3 regions of the Amphritea sp. HPY genome follow, and region 2 is predicted to be linked to each of the others. Evidence: predicted binding sites of a transcription regulator. Region 2 holds the regulator's gene; each other region holds the start of a gene.
What was found. Region 2 encodes sigma-54, which starts transcription at its own class of promoters, with help from an activator protein. Its sites were predicted from a motif close to TGGCACNNNNNTTGCTNT; they were not measured.

Region 1 (5,461 bases), 1.8 Mb from region 2:
GCGCCTTTTCCCAGTTCGAAGTGGTGACATTGTCATCGTCGGACTGTTCAAGCAACTCCGGTGGCAAATCAGCAACCAGTACTTCACGGCCTGACGCCATGACTGTCAGCCAGCGGCAGGTATTTTCCAACTGCCGCACATTACCCGGCCAGGCCAGTGAACACAAGAATGCCTCGGTATCAGGGTGCAGCTGCTTAGCTTCAACATCCAGTTCTTCGGCTGAGCTTTGCAGAAAGTGCCGTGCCAGACGAGCAATGTCCTCGCGCCGCTCGGCCAGCTTAGGTATATGAATCCGGATAACATTCAGACGATGGAACAGATCTTCCCGGAAGCGCCCTTCAGCAACCAGTTTTTCAAGATCCTGATGGGTAGCCGCAATAATTCGCACATCTACCTTAACCGAAGTGTGACCGCCAACCCGGTAAAACTCACCTTCTGCCAATACCCGAAGTAAACGGGTCTGCGTATCAGCCGGCATATCACCGATCTCATCAAGGAACAACGTGCCACCATTAGCCTGCTCAAAGCGACCGGGCCGTGCACTGGCCGCCCCTGTAAACGCGCCCTTCTCATGGCCAAACAACTCAGATTCGATCAGGTCTTTCGGTATCGCTGCCATATTCAGGGGGATAAAAGGTGCCACAGCCCTGGGGCTGTGCTGATGCAGCGCCTGAGCAACCAGCTCTTTACCGGTTCCGGATTCACCATTGATAAGGACTGTGATATTGGACTGCGACAGCCGGCCTATCGCCCGAAACACCTCTTGCATTGCTGGCGCTTCACCAATAATTTCAGTCTGCGGTTCCACCTCCTCTTGAGCTTGCTGCTGCTGTTGTTGCTCTCTGGCGTGTTCAACTGCCCGCATAACAAGAGCAACCGCCTCATCAATATCAAAAGGCTTTGGCAGGTATTCAAACGCACCGCCTTTATATGAAGCGACTGCACTTTCCAGATCCGAATGCGCTGTCATGATGATGATCGGCAGTTCGGGCAAGCGCGCAGTAATCCGCTCCAGCAGGTCCAGCCCATCTATACCCGGCATTCTAATATCGCTAACAACAACATCGGGAGTATCCCGTTCCAATTGTTGCAATAAGCTATCACCATTCTCGAATAGAGTGACATCAACCCCTTCACCGGACAACGCCTTATCAAGCACCCATCGGATGGATCGATCATCATCGACAATCCAGACATTCGCTGCCTTAGCCATCTTATTTACTCCAGCGGTATCAATAGTTGAAATTTGGTTGTGCCTGGTTGAGTCTCACACTCAATCAGGCCTTTATGCTGCGCCAGCACAGACTGGGCGATCGATAAGCCAAGCCCTGTTCCGGCTGCACGACCACTAACCATCGGATAGAAGATTTTGCTCAGAATATCTTCCGGAATACCCGGCCCGTTATCGATTATGTCGACGCAACACACCAGCCGATGCATCTCAGCACCCAAGGTAATATTGCGCACAACCCTGGTGCAGAGCTTTATCACCGGATGTTCAACCTCAGATTCCTGCATCGCCTGCATGCCGTTACGCACAATATTAAGCACCGCCTGAATCAGCTGTTCGCGGTCCCCCATAAACTCAGGCAAGCTAGGATCATAATCCCTCACCAGCTGAAGCCTGCCACCGGTTTCCGCACTCACAAGGCTGCAGACATGCTCCAGAATCGCGTGAATATTAACCTCTTCCAACTGCGGCATCTTATGCGGCCCCAGCAGACGGTCGACCAGATTACGCAGCCGATCGGCCTCATCGATAATCACCCGGGTATACTCATGCAACGACTCATCATCCAGCTCCCGCTCCAATAGCTGAGCAGCACCACGCAAACCACCTAAAGGATTTTTAATCTCATGGGCCAGACCCCGCACCAGACTAATCACCGTCTCATGGTTACTTAACAACTCCTCTTCCCGGGAAATTCGAATTAATCGATCCCGCGGGGTGACCTCAATGAGCAATAGCCGGCCATATTTCTGAGGCAGCGGATTTACACTGTAATCAACCGTCAGTTCAGTGCCTTTAAGAGTATTGAGCTTTGCTTCGCGCTTGGTAAACGGATGCCCGGTTTTCAGAGAAGCGTTTAGCGCCTGCTGGTTATCATCAACCAGAAACCAGTCCTTAAAGGCAATCTGCTGCAACCTTCTGGAACTGGCCTCAAGCAACATCTCCGCTGAAGGATTCATATAGACAAGCTCAAGATCACCATCAACAAGAATCGCCGCGGTGGTCAGATTGTCCAGTATATGTTTATGCAGATCAGATGCTTTCATCGGGAACCTTCAGCAAACCTAAAACAAATAGCGTCATTCCTTATTAACAAAGCAAGAAGCAAACCAATATGTTCAATATCCAATAAAACCAGTAACCAGCCAGAATCAACCGGATTCAAGCAATACCAGTATCATCTGGAACATATTAATTGCACTTATATGTTGCAGTGTAGGGCAATCAACAATATTTGCACCACATTAGTGCAACTGGTGTTTTTTGGTAATTTTGAAAGACAAAAAAAAACCTCCCGTGAGGGAGGCTTTTATCGTTAATCCTTAAGGATTAAACAGAGTAGTACAGGTCGAATTCAACCGGGTGAGTAGTCATGCTCACACGCTCGCACTCTTCACGCTTCAGACCCAGATACGCGTCGATCATGTCGTTAGTGAATACACCACCGGCAGTCAGGAAGTCACGATCGTTATCCAGAGCATTCAGCGCTTCTTCGAAAGATGCTGCTACTGTTGGAATCTCAGCCGCTTCTTCAGCTGGCAGGTCATACAGATCTTTATCTGCAGCATCGCCAGGGTGAATCTTGTTCTGAATACCGTCAAGGCCAGCCATCATCAGTGCTGCGAAGCACAGGTATGGGTTAGCAGAAGGATCAGGGAAGCGAGTCTCTACGCGGTATGCCTTAGGGTTAGTCACATAAGGGATACGGATAGAAGCTGAACGGTTACGGGCAGAGTAAGCCAGCATTACCGGTGCTTCAAAGCCAGGAACCAGACGCTTGTATGCGTTAGTAGAAGCGTTAGTCAGTGCATTCAGTGCTTTAGCGTGCTTGATGATACCGCCGATGTAGAACAGGGCAGTTTCACTCAGACCAGCATATGCATCGCCGTGGAAGATGTTAACGCCATCTTTAGACAGAGACATGTGAACGTGCATACCTGAACCGTTGTCACCAACGATTGGCTTAGGCATGAATGTAGCAGTCTTGCCGTAAGCGTGAGCAACGTTATGTACACAGTACTTCAGGATCTGAACTTCGTCTGCCTTAGCAGTCAGAGTGTTTGGACCTACACCGATTTCGCACTGACCAGCAGTTGCTACTTCGTGGTGGTGTACTTCGATAACCAGACCCATCGCTTCCATTGCGTCACACATAGCGCCACGCAGATCGTGCAGAGAGTCAACCGGTGGTACTGGGAAGTAACCGCCCTTAACACGTGGACGGTGACCAGTGTTGCCGCCTTCCATGCTGTGGCTAGAAGCCCATGAAGCTTCCTGAGAACCGATAGAGTAGCCGCAACCACTGATATCAGCGTGCCATTTAACTTCGTCAAACACGAAGAACTCTGGCTCAGGACCAAAAATAGCTGTATCGGCAATACCGGTCGACTTCAGGTACGCTTCAGCACGGTTAGCAACAGAACGTGGATCACGCTCATAACCCTGACCAGTAGCAGGCTCAACGATGTCACAACGAACAATAATAGTTGAATCTTCAGAGAACGGATCCATAACAGACGCGCTGTCATCAGGCATCAGAATCATGTCAGACTCGTTAATACCTTTCCAGCCACCGATGGAAGAACCATCGAACATCTTACCTTCTTCGAAGAAATCTTCATTTACTTCGCTTGCAGGAATAGTTACGTGATGCTCTTTACCATGAGTATCGGTAAAACGCATATCTACCCAACGAACTTCGTTGGCTTTGATCAGATTCATAGTCTCTGACATTTGGCTTTCTCCACTAGATTAAATCGCCAGAATTCTTACTGCCCGTAACTCAATTAGGAGCATTGAATAACAGGCCATAAGCTCATATCGCTTTTACAGAGCAAACAACATGCCAGATCTCTCCAACAGCGAAAGCACTGCGTTTAAAGCAGATATAGTGATCGCAATATCAAAATATTGCACCAATAACGCGCACCAACAAAGCAAAGCGAACCATTTTGGTGCGGATTATTTTTTAGTATACCTTATCACTCTATCTGGCCTTAAAAAGGTGCCGACATCATACTCCAACAATTTGGACATATCCTCTAAAACAGATCAATAAACAAGAAAAAAACCTATTTTGCGGATTCTCAGCACAAGAAACGCACAGAGTGGCCATAACTCATGTATAATGCCCGCCTTATTAAATTGTCTGCACAGGTTCCCAGACGTGATCGAAAAACTCAGAAACATCGCCATCATTGCCCACGTTGACCACGGTAAGACTACCCTGGTTGATAAACTTCTTGCACAGTCCGGAACCCTGGGCCGTCGTGACGAAGGCACCGAACGAATCATGGATTCGAACGACCAGGAAAAAGAACGTGGTATTACCATTCTGGCTAAGAACACCGCCATTGAGTGGAATGACTACCATATCAACATCGTAGATACTCCTGGACACGCCGACTTCGGTGGTGAAGTAGAACGAGTTCTGTCGATGGTTGATTGCGTCTGCCTGTTGGTTGATGCCGTTGATGGTCCTATGCCACAAACCCGCTTCGTAACTCAGAAAGCATTCGATCAGGGCCTGCGCCCAATCGTTGTAGTCAACAAGGTTGACCGCCCTGGCGCTCGTCCTGACTATGTTATCGATCAGGTATTCGAGCTGTTTGATAGCCTGGGTGCTACCGATGAACAGCTGGACTTTCCGGTAATCTACGCTTCCGCCCTGAACGGCATTGCAGGTCTTGAGGCTGATGAACTTGCCGATGATATGACCCCACTGTTCGAAGCAATTGTCGAGCACGTTGAGCCTCCTAAGGTTGATACCGAAGGTCCTTTCCAGATGCAGATCTCTGCACTGGACTACAACAGCTACGTTGGTGTTATCGGTGTTGGCCGTATTACCCGCGGAACAGCGAAACTTAATCAACAGATTAAAGTTATCGACGCTGAAGGCAAAGTACGTAACGGCAAGCTGCAGAAGATCATGGGCTACCTGGGCCTCGAACGTGTTGAAGTTGAAACTGCACGGGCCGGCGATATCGTCTGCGTAACCGGTATCGAAGTTCTCAACATCTCCGATACTTTGTGTGATCCGGCACAGGTTGAAGCACTGCCGGCTTTGTCCGTTGATGAGCCTACAGTTTCTATGACCTTCCAGGTCAACGATTCTCCTTTTGCTGGTAAAGAAGGTAAATTTGTTACCAGCCGTAATATCAAGGATCGCCTGGAACGTGAACTTATCCACAACGTAGCACTGCGCGTTGAACAGGGCGACTCACCTGAGAA
Region 2 (5,461 bases):
ACATCTGCGAGCAGGCCTATATTGTAAGTGAAGGATATATCCTTGCTCAGGGCTCACCGCAGGATATACTGAACAACCAGCAGGTAAAACAAGCCTATCTTGGCGAACAGTTCCGTCTCTGATAATAATGATCCAGCATTACGGTAAAGTGATCTCTATTTTATGAAGCAAGCGTTACAACTTAAAATCGGTCAGCACCTGACGATGACCCCACAGTTGCAGCAAGCGATCCGCTTGCTCCAGCTATCGACGCTTGATCTGCAGCAGGAGATCCAGGAAGCCCTGGAATCGAACCCGATGCTGGAAGTTACCGAAGAGGAGCACCACGACTCTTCCGAGCAGGAAACGCCTGTGGCGACCAGCGAAGCCGGGGAAGTAGTAGTCAAAACCGAAAGCGAAGAGACCCAGGTTGCCGATAGCGACTGGAATGAAAATATTCCTGAAGAGCTGTCCACAGATAGCTCCTGGGAAGATACCTTCCAGACAGTTTCAACCTCGACCTCAAGCAGCAGCGACTTCTCAGACATGTCAATGGAGTCTAACGATACCTCTGACGAAACCCTGCAGGACCACCTCAGCTGGCAGCTTAACCTGACCCCGATGAGCGATGTCGATCAGCTGATCGCAACCAGCCTGATCGATGGTATCGATGTCGATGGTTACCTTACAGTCACTCTGGAAGCGATTCACGAGCACTTCCTGGCCCAGGATGAAGAACAACTCAACAGTATTGAACTGGATGAGATTGAAGCCGTACTACGCCGTATTCAGCAGTTTGATCCACCTGGCGTTGCCGGGCGCAACCTCGGAGAGTGCCTCAGCATTCAGCTTCAGCAGATGCCGGAAGATACTGAATTCCGACGCGAGGCGATCAAGGTCGTCACTCAGTACATCCATCTGCTTGGTAGCCATGATTACAAGCAACTGATGCGCAAGGCGCGCCTCAAAGAACACCAGCTGCAGCAAGTTATCGAACTGATTCAGACCCTCAACCCAAAACCTGGCGCAATGATCACCAGCAGCCAGTCTGAATACGTTACTCCCGATGTACTGGTGCGTAAAGAACAGGGGGTCTGGCACGTACTGTTAAACCCTGAGGTATCACCCAAGTTACGTATCAATGATGGTTATGCCGGCCTGATCAAGCGTGCCGATAGCAGCCCGGATAATACTTACCTGAAAAACCACCTGCAGGAAGCGCGCTGGTTCATCAAGAGCCTGCATAGCCGCAACGACACCCTGCTAAAAGTTACCCGGGAAATAGTTGCCCGCCAGGAAGGTTTTCTGGAGCATGGCGATGAAGCGATGCGGCCGATGGTATTACACGACATAGCCGATGCCGTAGAGATGCACGAATCGACAATTTCACGGGTTACCACGCAGAAATTCATGCACACCCCGACCGGCATCTATGAGTTGAAATACTTCTTTTCCAGCCACGTCAGCACCGCAAATGGTGGCACCTGTTCATCAACCGCTATCAGGGCACTGATCAAGAAACTTGTCGCAGCAGAAAATCCGGCCAAGCCACTGAGTGATAATAAGATCGCACAGCTGCTGGATGATCAGGGCATAAATGTTGCGCGCCGAACAATCGCAAAATATCGCGAGTCGCTTAGCATTCCGCCTTCTAATGAACGCAAGCGTCTGGTTTAATAATATTATTTAGTGGGAAACGGGCTCAGTCCCGAATATAGACAACTAGGAGATTACCATGCAGATCAATATCACTGGTCACCACGTTGAACTGACTGATTCAATGAGCGAATACGTACACTCTAAATTTGGTAAACTGGAACGTCATTTCGATAACATTACTAATGCACAGGTAACCCTGAGCGTGGAAAAAACCCGCCAGAAAGCCGAAGCTGATGTCCGCGTTGCCGGCGGTCAGCTATTTGCTACCCACGAGCACGACGATATGTACGCAGCAATTGATGGCCTGATCGACAAACTCGACCGTCAGGTAATCAAGCACAAAGAAAAAATGAAAAATCACAAATAGTAGTATCTATCCATAATGTTAATTAATGAACTGCTGTCACCTTCAAGGGCCATCTGCGCCCTCGAAGGCGGTAGTAAAAAACGCACCCTTGAAATTGTCAGCCGACATATTGCCGAACAACAACCGGAAATGACCGCCGATGAAATATTCAGCGGCCTGATCAACCGGGAACGACTCGGCAGTACAGGCATCGGAGAAGGGGTTGCGATCCCCCATTGCCGGCTCAGGGACTGTAACCAGGCACTGGGTATTCTTATTCAACTGGACCAGGCCATAGAGTTCGACGCTATCGATGGTAAACCGGTAGACCTTCTATTTGTTCTGCTGGTGCCGGAAGAAGCATGCGATGAGCATCTGCAAACCCTGGGTAATCTGGCAGAGCTGTTCAGTCAGGAAACATTCCGTGAACGCTTACGCAGCGCTCAATCCAATCGCTCCCTGTACAATGCCGCAGTTGAATTTCAGGCGGGCTGATACTAGTGAAACTAATTGTTATCAGCGGCCGCTCCGGCTCCGGCAAATCCACCGCACTTCAAGCACTTGAGGATGTCGGCTTTTACTGCATCGACAACCTCCCGGCACTGCTGCTTCCGGAGCTGGTCAATCAGATTCTCACCCAGCAGGATCACCCGCCGCAACTGGCAGTAAGCATTGACGCCCGCAACCTGCAGAGTAACCTGCAACGCTTTCCTGAAGTTTTCCTGCAGTTACGACAAAGCGGCAAAGTAAGCTGTGAAATCCTGTTCCTGGATAGCTCAGAAACAACCCTGTTAAAACGCTATAGCGCCACCCGACGCAAACATCCCCTGTCCGATGATCAGCAAGGCCTGCAGGAATCGATCAGTTATGAGCGCAAACTACTGGAGCCCTTAGCTGACCTGGCCGATATCCGTATCGACACCACCCGCATGTCGCTGTACGAGCTTCGCGACAGCATCAAACTCCGGGTTGCCAAACGGCAAGAGCAGGCATTATCAATTCAGGTTGAATCCTTCGGCTTTAAGCATGGTGTACCACTGGATGTAGATTTCACCTATGACGTACGCTGTCTGCCAAACCCATACTGGATACCAGAACTGCGCGGCCATACGGGACAGGAACAGCCGGTCATCGATTTTCTTGATCAACAGACCGAGGTACAGGAGATGCTTGCGGATATCATCGCGTATCTGGAAAAATGGCTGCCCTCCTTCGAGCGTAACAACCGCAGCTACATCACCATTGGCATCGGCTGCACCGGCGGTCAGCACCGTTCGGTCTATATCAGCGAGCGATTGGCTGGCCATTTCCGGACAACTATGGATAATGTGCATATTCGACATCGGGAGCTATCCTGAGCCACAGTAACACCGGAGTCCGACTATGCAGGAAAAGCAGATCACAATTATCAATAAGCTGGGCCTGCACGCCCGTGCTGCGGCCAAACTGATCAACGTAACCAGCCAGTTTTCAGCGGATATCCAGCTCATAAAAGATGGTCGCAAGGTCGACGGCAAGAGCATTATGTCCGTGATGATGTTAGCCGCCAGCAAAGGCACCGATCTGACGGTAACCACCGATGGCGAAGACGAACAACAAGCCCTGATCGCAATTGAAACGCTAATTAATAACCGTTTCGATGAAGAAGAGTAACTTCGCACCTTATTCCTTTAAAAACAATCCGATATAATACCCCAGATAACAGCTCGGTAATGTTGGCGGATCTCGCCAATGGCTGCCCATAGCTTCAGCTACCCATAGTTTCTTAATTGCCTGATCAACTGGGGCTTGATATGACTGTTTCCCACAGCGCTACCGAACTCGACAAGCTGAACATCGCTCTTGAAGAAGGCGCTTTCAAGCAGATCAGTCATACTCTGAATAAAGTCCTGCGCCCGTCAGAAGTCGCCCATCTGATCGAAAAATCTCCACCTAAAGAGCGCCATCTGCTGTGGAGCCTGATACACAAAGATATAGAAGGGGAAGTGCTGCAGGATCTGGGCGACGATGTTCAGGCTGAAATCCTGAGCAAGATGAATACCTCGGAAGTTCTTGCGATCACCGAAACGCTGGAAACCGATGACCTGGCAGACGTAATGCAGCAACTGCCGGAAACGGTGATGCGCGAGCTGCTGCGGTCAATGGATTACCAAAACCGCGAACGCCTGGAAAAGGTCCTCTCCTATCCGGAAGATACCGCCGGTGGCCTGATGAATACGGACACCATCACTATCCGGCCGGATATTACTATTGAAGCGGCACTGCGTTATCTGCGCCGTCACGATGAGCTACCCGAGATGACCGACAGCTTATTTGTTGTCAGCCGCAAAGACTCCTATATCGGCGCTCTGCCCCTGACTAAAATGCTGGTCAGCGACCCGAATATCACCGTGCGGGAGATCATGGTCACCGAAGCCGACGCAATCGCCGCCAATACACCGGACGATAAAGTCGCCCAGCTATTCGAGCAGGAAGACCTGGTATCGGCTCCCGTAGTTGACGAAAACAATAAGCTTCTCGGCCGTATCACCATCGATGACGTGGTCGATGTAATCCGCGAGGATGCCGACCACTCTCTGATGAGCATGGCAGGTCTGGACGAAGACGAAGACACCTTTGCACCAATAATGAAAACCACCCGGCGCCGCGCCGTCTGGCTGGGCGTAAACCTGATAACAGCATTCATAGCCTCTGCCGTGATCGGACTGTTTGAAGACACAATTGAAAAAGTGGTGGCGTTGGCAGTATTGATGCCAATCGTTGCGAGCATGGGCGGTATTGCCGGTAGCCAGGTCCTTACCCTGATGATCCGTGGTCAGGCACTGGGGCATGTAGAACGCTCCAATGCCGGCTGGCTGCTCAATCGAGAACTTATCGTTGGCGCACTCAACGGTGTGATCTGGGCATTAGTCGTGGCGGTAATCGCGGTATTGTGGTTTCAGGACACAACCATCGGCGTTATCATCGCCTGCGCTATAATTATTAATCTGGTGGCCGCTGCGCTGGCAGGTACTCTATTACCAATAATATTAAAAGTCTGGGGTATCGATCCCGCACTAGCCGGTAGTGTATTATTGACCACCATTACCGACGTGGTCGGATTTTTTGCCTTTCTCGGATTGGCAACCTTCTTTTACAGTTAAGCTGGTTTTACAGCCAAGAGAGCAACATGAGCGATAAAGATTTTAATCCCGAGCACGAATCTGATGAAGACTGGGTATCTAAATCCCAGAAGAAGCGGGAGATGGACGAACGACAGGCATTGGGAGCCAAGCTACCTGCACTCAATCCGGAGCAACTGGCCAAAGTGCCAATGAGCCCGACACTGATGAGCGCGGTAAAAGAAGCCCAGCGCCTTCAGCCCCGCTCTGAAGCAACCCGCCGCCAGCTTCAATATATCGGGCGACTGATGCGTGACGAAGATATGGAAGTGATCCAGAATGCGATCGAACGCTTCGAAGCAGGCAAACAGGCCCA
Region 3 (5,461 bases), 1.6 Mb from region 2:
TGGTTTCTAACCCGGCCTGGGTTAAGTCTATCGGGGACTGGACGCAGCAGCTGAGTGACTGGTCATACCGGTGCGAGGGTGAGGCGCAGATGAATCTGGCGATTGCTGTTGATGCACACCCGGTGGCCGGTAATCACGCTTTGTTCAAAACGTCCCGGAACTGGTTTCTGCGGCACCTGCAGGATAATGATGTTTTCTTCTCACATTTTGCCAAGGCGTCGCTGGAGTTTGATACCCCGCTGACCTTCTTCGGTAACCTGAAGGAGAAGGGTGAGCTGGATGTTAAGAAGGGCGGAATTTTCCCTATTGTGCACGGTATTCGTACCATGGCGTTGCAGTATAAAATTCTGGAAACAAATACCTTCAAGCGGATAGAGGCTTTGGTGGAGCTGGGGCAGATGAAAGAGGAACATGGCAGGGAGATGGCAGAGGCTCTGGCGCTGTTTATTCAGACCCGTTTGCGCCAGCAGGTAAAAAGAATTGATGACTCAGCTGATGGCGTAGACCAAACGCCTAATACCATTGAGTTGGCAAATCTGGATAAAATGGAGCGTGACTTGTTGCGTGATGGTCTGCATATAGTCAAAGGATTTAAAAAGCACCTGTCACTCAGGTATCACCTGGGAGGATAAGCCGGAATATGATTATTCCCAGATCGATAAGAAGAATGAAAGAGCGTATGGACCATAAGACGGGTCCATACGCGCACCTGTTTGAACCTTACGACGGTGATGAGGTTGTATCGCTGGACTGTGAAACGACCAGTCTGAATGTAAAAGAGGGCGAAATTTTATCTATCGGCGCTGTAAAGATAAAAGGGCGCAAGGTGATGACCAGTGAACGGCTGGATATCAAGTTGAAACCACCGAAAAGCCTGACAGGTGATTCGATTAAGATCCATAAGATTCGAGCCGCGGATCTGGTGGATGGTGTATACATGGATGAAGCGCTTGAGAAAGTGCTGGAGTTCGTGGGTAATCGCCCGATTCTCGGCTACTACGTCAACTACGATATCCGGATGCTGGAGAAGTACCTGCGACCCCGCTATGGATTTGGATTGCCGGGTAAGGCGATTGAGTTGTCCCATGTTTATCATGACATTATTAAGTGGCGACATGTCGGCGGCGATGTTGATCTGCGTTTTGATACGATCTCTCAGAATCTCGATATTCCAATGCTGGAGCGGCATACCGCATTAGGTGATGCGATTACGGTAGCGCTGATGTATGTCCGACTACAGCATGGCTCACCGCCTAAGGCGAACTGATAACGATAGAGCGTCAAAAAATAAGCGAGCCACTGGCTCGCTTTTTGCATTATATATTATGAAGATTGTTTTTTGACGTTGTAGTGTGACGTTTTATTGGCGAAAGCGGTGGTTTTAATGCTTGCGATGCCTGAGACCTTACTTATAATGTCAATATAATGCCGTTTTGGGGTGGTTATGATTGAGAGAACTGACATTAATTCTGTGCTGGAGCAGATGCGTTCGCTTCAGGCGCAGGCTCAGCAGGGCTCAACGCAGCAAGGTGTCAATCAGTCTGTAGCGATCAATAAGGGCTCAGACGCGCCGGATTTTGGCGAGATGCTGAAAGGTGCCGTTGATAGCGTTAATGAAACTCAGGGTGAGGCCAAGGCTCTGGCAACGGCGTTTGAGCGTGGTGATGCTGGCGTAGATCTGCATCAGGTGATGATCAGTATGCAGAAAGCATCCGTTTCGTTTCAAGCGATGACCCAGGTACGGAACCGTATGGTAACCGCCTATGAAGATATTATGAAAATGCCGATCTGATCGGTGGCTTTTGATTAGTACGGTTTTTCGATTGATTCAACTTTTTATTGGTAAAGACAGATATTCATGATTCGACAGGTGTCCGACTAAATGGATAACGCAACTATGCAAGCAGGAACCGGAAGTGGCGGTGGTCCCGTAACTTTTGGTTTTAACCGCTTAGGGCTTGTGCGTCAGCTGGGGCTGATGGTGGGGCTTGCTGCCACTATCGCCATCGGCTTTGCTGTTGTGCTCTGGTCTCAGGAACCCGATTATCGGGTGCTTTACAATAATGTTGCATTCGCCGACGCCAACGAAATAATTGAGCAGCTACAATTTAATAATATCCCCTATAAATTTGATGCCAGTGGTCGGGCCATTCTGGTGCCTGATGAAAAATTGCATCAGGCGCGATTGCGGTTGGCTGCGGAAGGTTTTACTGGCGACAATACCGTCGGTTTTGAGCTGCTCGATAAGGAGCAGGGCTTAGGTACCAGTCAGTTTATGGAAAATGCCCGCTATCGCAGGGGGCTGGAAGGTGAGTTAGCGCGGACGATTACCAGTATGATCGCGATACGTAAGGCGCGGGTTCATCTGGCTTTGCCTAAGCAGTCAGTATTCGTTCGTGATCAGCGTAAACCGACCGCCTCGGTCTTTCTTGAGCTTCTTGCAGGTCGCAGGCTGGAGCAGAATCAGGTAGCCGCAATCGCTAATCTGGTGGCTTCGAGTATTCCGCAGCTTGCCAGCGACGATGTTACCGTGGTCGATCAGAAAGGCCGTTTGCTGAATACCCGTGAAGCTGATGTCGATGTAGTGCTGGCGGCAAAGCAGCTCGAGTATACCCGCAAAGTAGAAGAGACTATGCTTAACCGGGTCAACAGTATACTGCAGCCGGTATTGGGGCTGGGTAGGTTCCGGGCTGAGGTTTCCACCGATATTGATTTCACCTCGGTTGAGCAGACCGATGAGATTTATAATCCTGAACTGCCTTCTCTGCGCAGTGAGCAAGTCCTTGATGAAAGTACTACGGGTCAGAATAAAGCGTCGGGTGTACCCGGAGCCTTATCTAATCAACCCCCCGGAGCCAGCTCTGTACCTGAAACGACTGCTGACGGTCTGGATGCTGCAGGGGAGGGGGTTCTTGCGCGTCAGGGCGGGCCGAAGAGTGCTCGTTCGCAGGCGACCCGAAATTATGAACTGGACCGCTCTATCAGCTATACCCGGCATCAGATGGGACAGGTAAGGCGTCTGTCCGTCGCAGTCGTGGTTGATGATCTTTCGACAGTTAATTCGGACAGCGGCGAGGTTACCCGAACACCCTGGAGCCAGAATGAGTTAGATCGTTTAACAATCCTGGTACGTGATGCGGTCGGTTTTTCTGCCGCCCGTGGTGATAGTGTTAACGTAGTGAACTCTCCTTTTGCAGTACCTGAAGCTTTTGTTGAAGAGGAAGTTCCTATCTGGCAGCAGGAATGGGTCTGGGATATCGCAAAACAGGTATTGGCGGGGCTGTTTGTGCTGATATTGGTGTTTGGTATTCTGCGACCGATTATGAAAAATCTGGCCGGTGCGGCGGCTCAAAGTACCGATAAAGACGCTGCTGAAGGTGAAGCTGGCGGTATTGGGGCAGAGCTTGAATCCCTTGAAATGGCGGATATTTCTAAGGATCAGGTGACCTTTAGTGGCATCGATAATGCGTTGGCACCGACCCCGAATGAAACCTATGAGTACCAGTTGAATGCTATACGTAGCATGATCGCTGAAGATCCGGCCAAAGTGGCTCAGGCGATTCGTCAGTGGGTGGTTGAAAATGAATGATCAGGTAGAGTCTTCTGTAGAACTGACCAATATCCAGAAAGCGGCGGTACTGCTGATTTCGTTGGGTGAGAATGATGCGGCTGAAGTGTTGCGTTATCTTGGCCAGAAAGAGGTGCAGCAGATCGGTCTGAGTATGAGTAATCTGGATAATATTCCTCAGTCCACGGTTGAATCGGTAATGGTCGATTTTATGGAGTCGATTAGCGACCAGACCAGTATCGGTATCAATAATGATCTTTATATCAAGGAGATGCTGAATCAGGCGTTGGGTAATGAAAAGGCTCAGTCGTTGGTCGATCGTATCCTGATGACAACGAATACCTCGGGTCTGGAGACGCTGAAGTGGATGGAGTCGCGTCAGGTTGCCGATATTATCCGCTATGAGCATCCGCAGATTCAGGCGGTGGTGCTGGCTTATCTTGATCCCGATCAGGCCGCCCATATATTGCAGCGTTTTGATGAAAATGTACGCCTTGAAATTATGATGCGAATCACCTCTCTGGATCAGATTCAGCCGTCAGCATTGCAGGAATTGAACGACATTCTGGAAGCTCAGTTTACTGGTGCCGGTAGCCAGGCAGCCAGCCTTGGAGGTCTTAAGACCGCAGCAAATATTATGAACTTTGCTGATAGTAGTGTTGAGCAGGAGTTGATGGAGAAGATTAAAGAGGTTGATGAAGCGCTCAGCGATCAGATCTCCGAAATGATGTTTGTATTTGATAATCTGGCGGATGTGGAAGATCGGGGTATTCAGGTTATTCTTCGTGAAATTAACACCGAGGTTCTGATAGTAGCCCTTAAGGGTGCTGATACCTTCTTGCAGGAAAAAGTTTTCAAGAATATGTCGAAGCGGGCGGCAGAGTTGCTGCGTGATGATCTTGAGGCTAAAGGTCCGGTACGGGTAAGTGAAGTTGAAGATGCTCAGAAAGAGATTCTTTCTGTGGCTCGCCGTCTGGCTGATGAAGGTGAAATCATGCTCGGCGGTGGTGGCGAAGAGATGTTGTAATAGTGATGAAAGCGGTCGATAAGTCGGTTATCCGGATTCGGGCTGAAGATGCCAGGGCTGCAGCGTTGTGGACGCTTCCTGTGGTGAAAAGTGCGCATGTCGTGGGTCTGCAGGAGAAAGCCGAGGCCTTTGAGCCGGTCACTGTCGAAGATGAGATTGTTGCCGAAAAGGTGACGGTCTCCGAACTAGAAAAAATTCGCGAAGATGCCTATCAGGAGGGGTTGGCTCAGGGGCGTAAGGATGGTCTTGCCCAAGGGGTGGAAGAAGGTCGCGAAAAGGGGCTGCAGGACGGTCTGCTTGCCGGTCAGCAGCAGTTAGATCAGCGCTTACAATCTCTGGCTGAGGTTTTTAGTGAGTTGGAACAGCCGTTGCAAAAACTGGATGTTCAGATTGAAAATCTTGTTGTCGATCTGGTACTTGAGTTAAGCCGGGCTGTAGTTGAGCATGAGTTGACAGTTGCACCTGAAGCTATCGCTGGCGCAGTTTCTGATGCGGTTGCCCAATTGCCCCATGGCTCTTCAGAGGTTCGTATCAAGGTTAATCCAGAGAACGTCGCCAGCCTTTCTGAGCTGGTCGCCGAGCATGAGCGCTGGGTTCTGGTTGAGGATGTCTCACTGTTGCCGGGTGGCTGTAAGGTCTCAACCAGTAATACGCTGGTCGACAACTCTGTCGAAAGTCGTTTCGAAGCGGTCGCAAAGCAGTTATTACACGCCCTGGCTCAGCCTCCGGTGGATGGTTCTTCAGATGAGCAATAAGCGTCTTTTAGATCGCTTGTCCCGCCTTAAAAGTCTGCAATACTCGGTTCCCGCGCCAGTCGCTCAGGGCCAGATAACCCGTCTTATAGGTCTTACCCTTGAAGCTGTTGG

Region 1: a site for sigma-54 is predicted at 2,326-2,343, ahead of glnL (nitrogen regulation protein NR(II)). Genes of this name have one in related genera too.
Region 3: a site for sigma-54 is predicted at 1,301-1,318, ahead of fliE (flagellar hook-basal body complex protein FliE). Genes of this name have one in related genera too.

The regions. Positions count from the first base shown of each region.
Region 1 covers NZ_CP194015.1:5,179,939-5,185,399, reverse strand. Annotated here, with positions in the region: gene glnG (nitrogen regulation protein NR(I)) at 1-1,213, opposite strand, end outside; gene glnL (nitrogen regulation protein NR(II)) at 1,219-2,277, opposite strand; gene glnA (glutamate--ammonia ligase) at 2,561-3,964, opposite strand; gene typA (translational GTPase TypA) at 4,398-5,461, shown strand, end outside.
Region 2 covers NZ_CP194015.1:3,362,858-3,368,318, forward strand. Annotated here, with positions in the region: gene lptB (LPS export ABC transporter ATP-binding protein) at 1-122, shown strand, start outside; gene ACQUQM_RS14980 (RNA polymerase factor sigma-54) at 163-1,656, shown strand; gene hpf (ribosome hibernation-promoting factor, HPF/YfiA family) at 1,715-2,005, shown strand; gene ptsN (PTS IIA-like nitrogen regulatory protein PtsN) at 2,021-2,479, shown strand; gene rapZ (RNase adapter RapZ) at 2,485-3,342, shown strand; gene ACQUQM_RS15000 (HPr family phosphocarrier protein) at 3,368-3,637, shown strand; gene mgtE (magnesium transporter) at 3,778-5,127, shown strand; gene yjgA (ribosome biogenesis factor YjgA) at 5,154-5,461, shown strand, end outside.
Region 3 covers NZ_CP194015.1:4,920,486-4,925,946, forward strand. Annotated here, with positions in the region: gene ACQUQM_RS21825 (DUF294 nucleotidyltransferase-like domain-containing protein) at 1-632, shown strand, start outside; gene ACQUQM_RS21830 (3'-5' exonuclease) at 641-1,267, shown strand; gene fliE (flagellar hook-basal body complex protein FliE) at 1,445-1,792, shown strand; gene fliF (flagellar basal-body MS-ring/collar protein FliF) at 1,883-3,589, shown strand; gene fliG (flagellar motor switch protein FliG) at 3,582-4,595, shown strand; gene ACQUQM_RS21850 (flagellar assembly protein FliH) at 4,601-5,350, shown strand; gene fliI (flagellar protein export ATPase FliI) at 5,340-5,461, shown strand, end outside.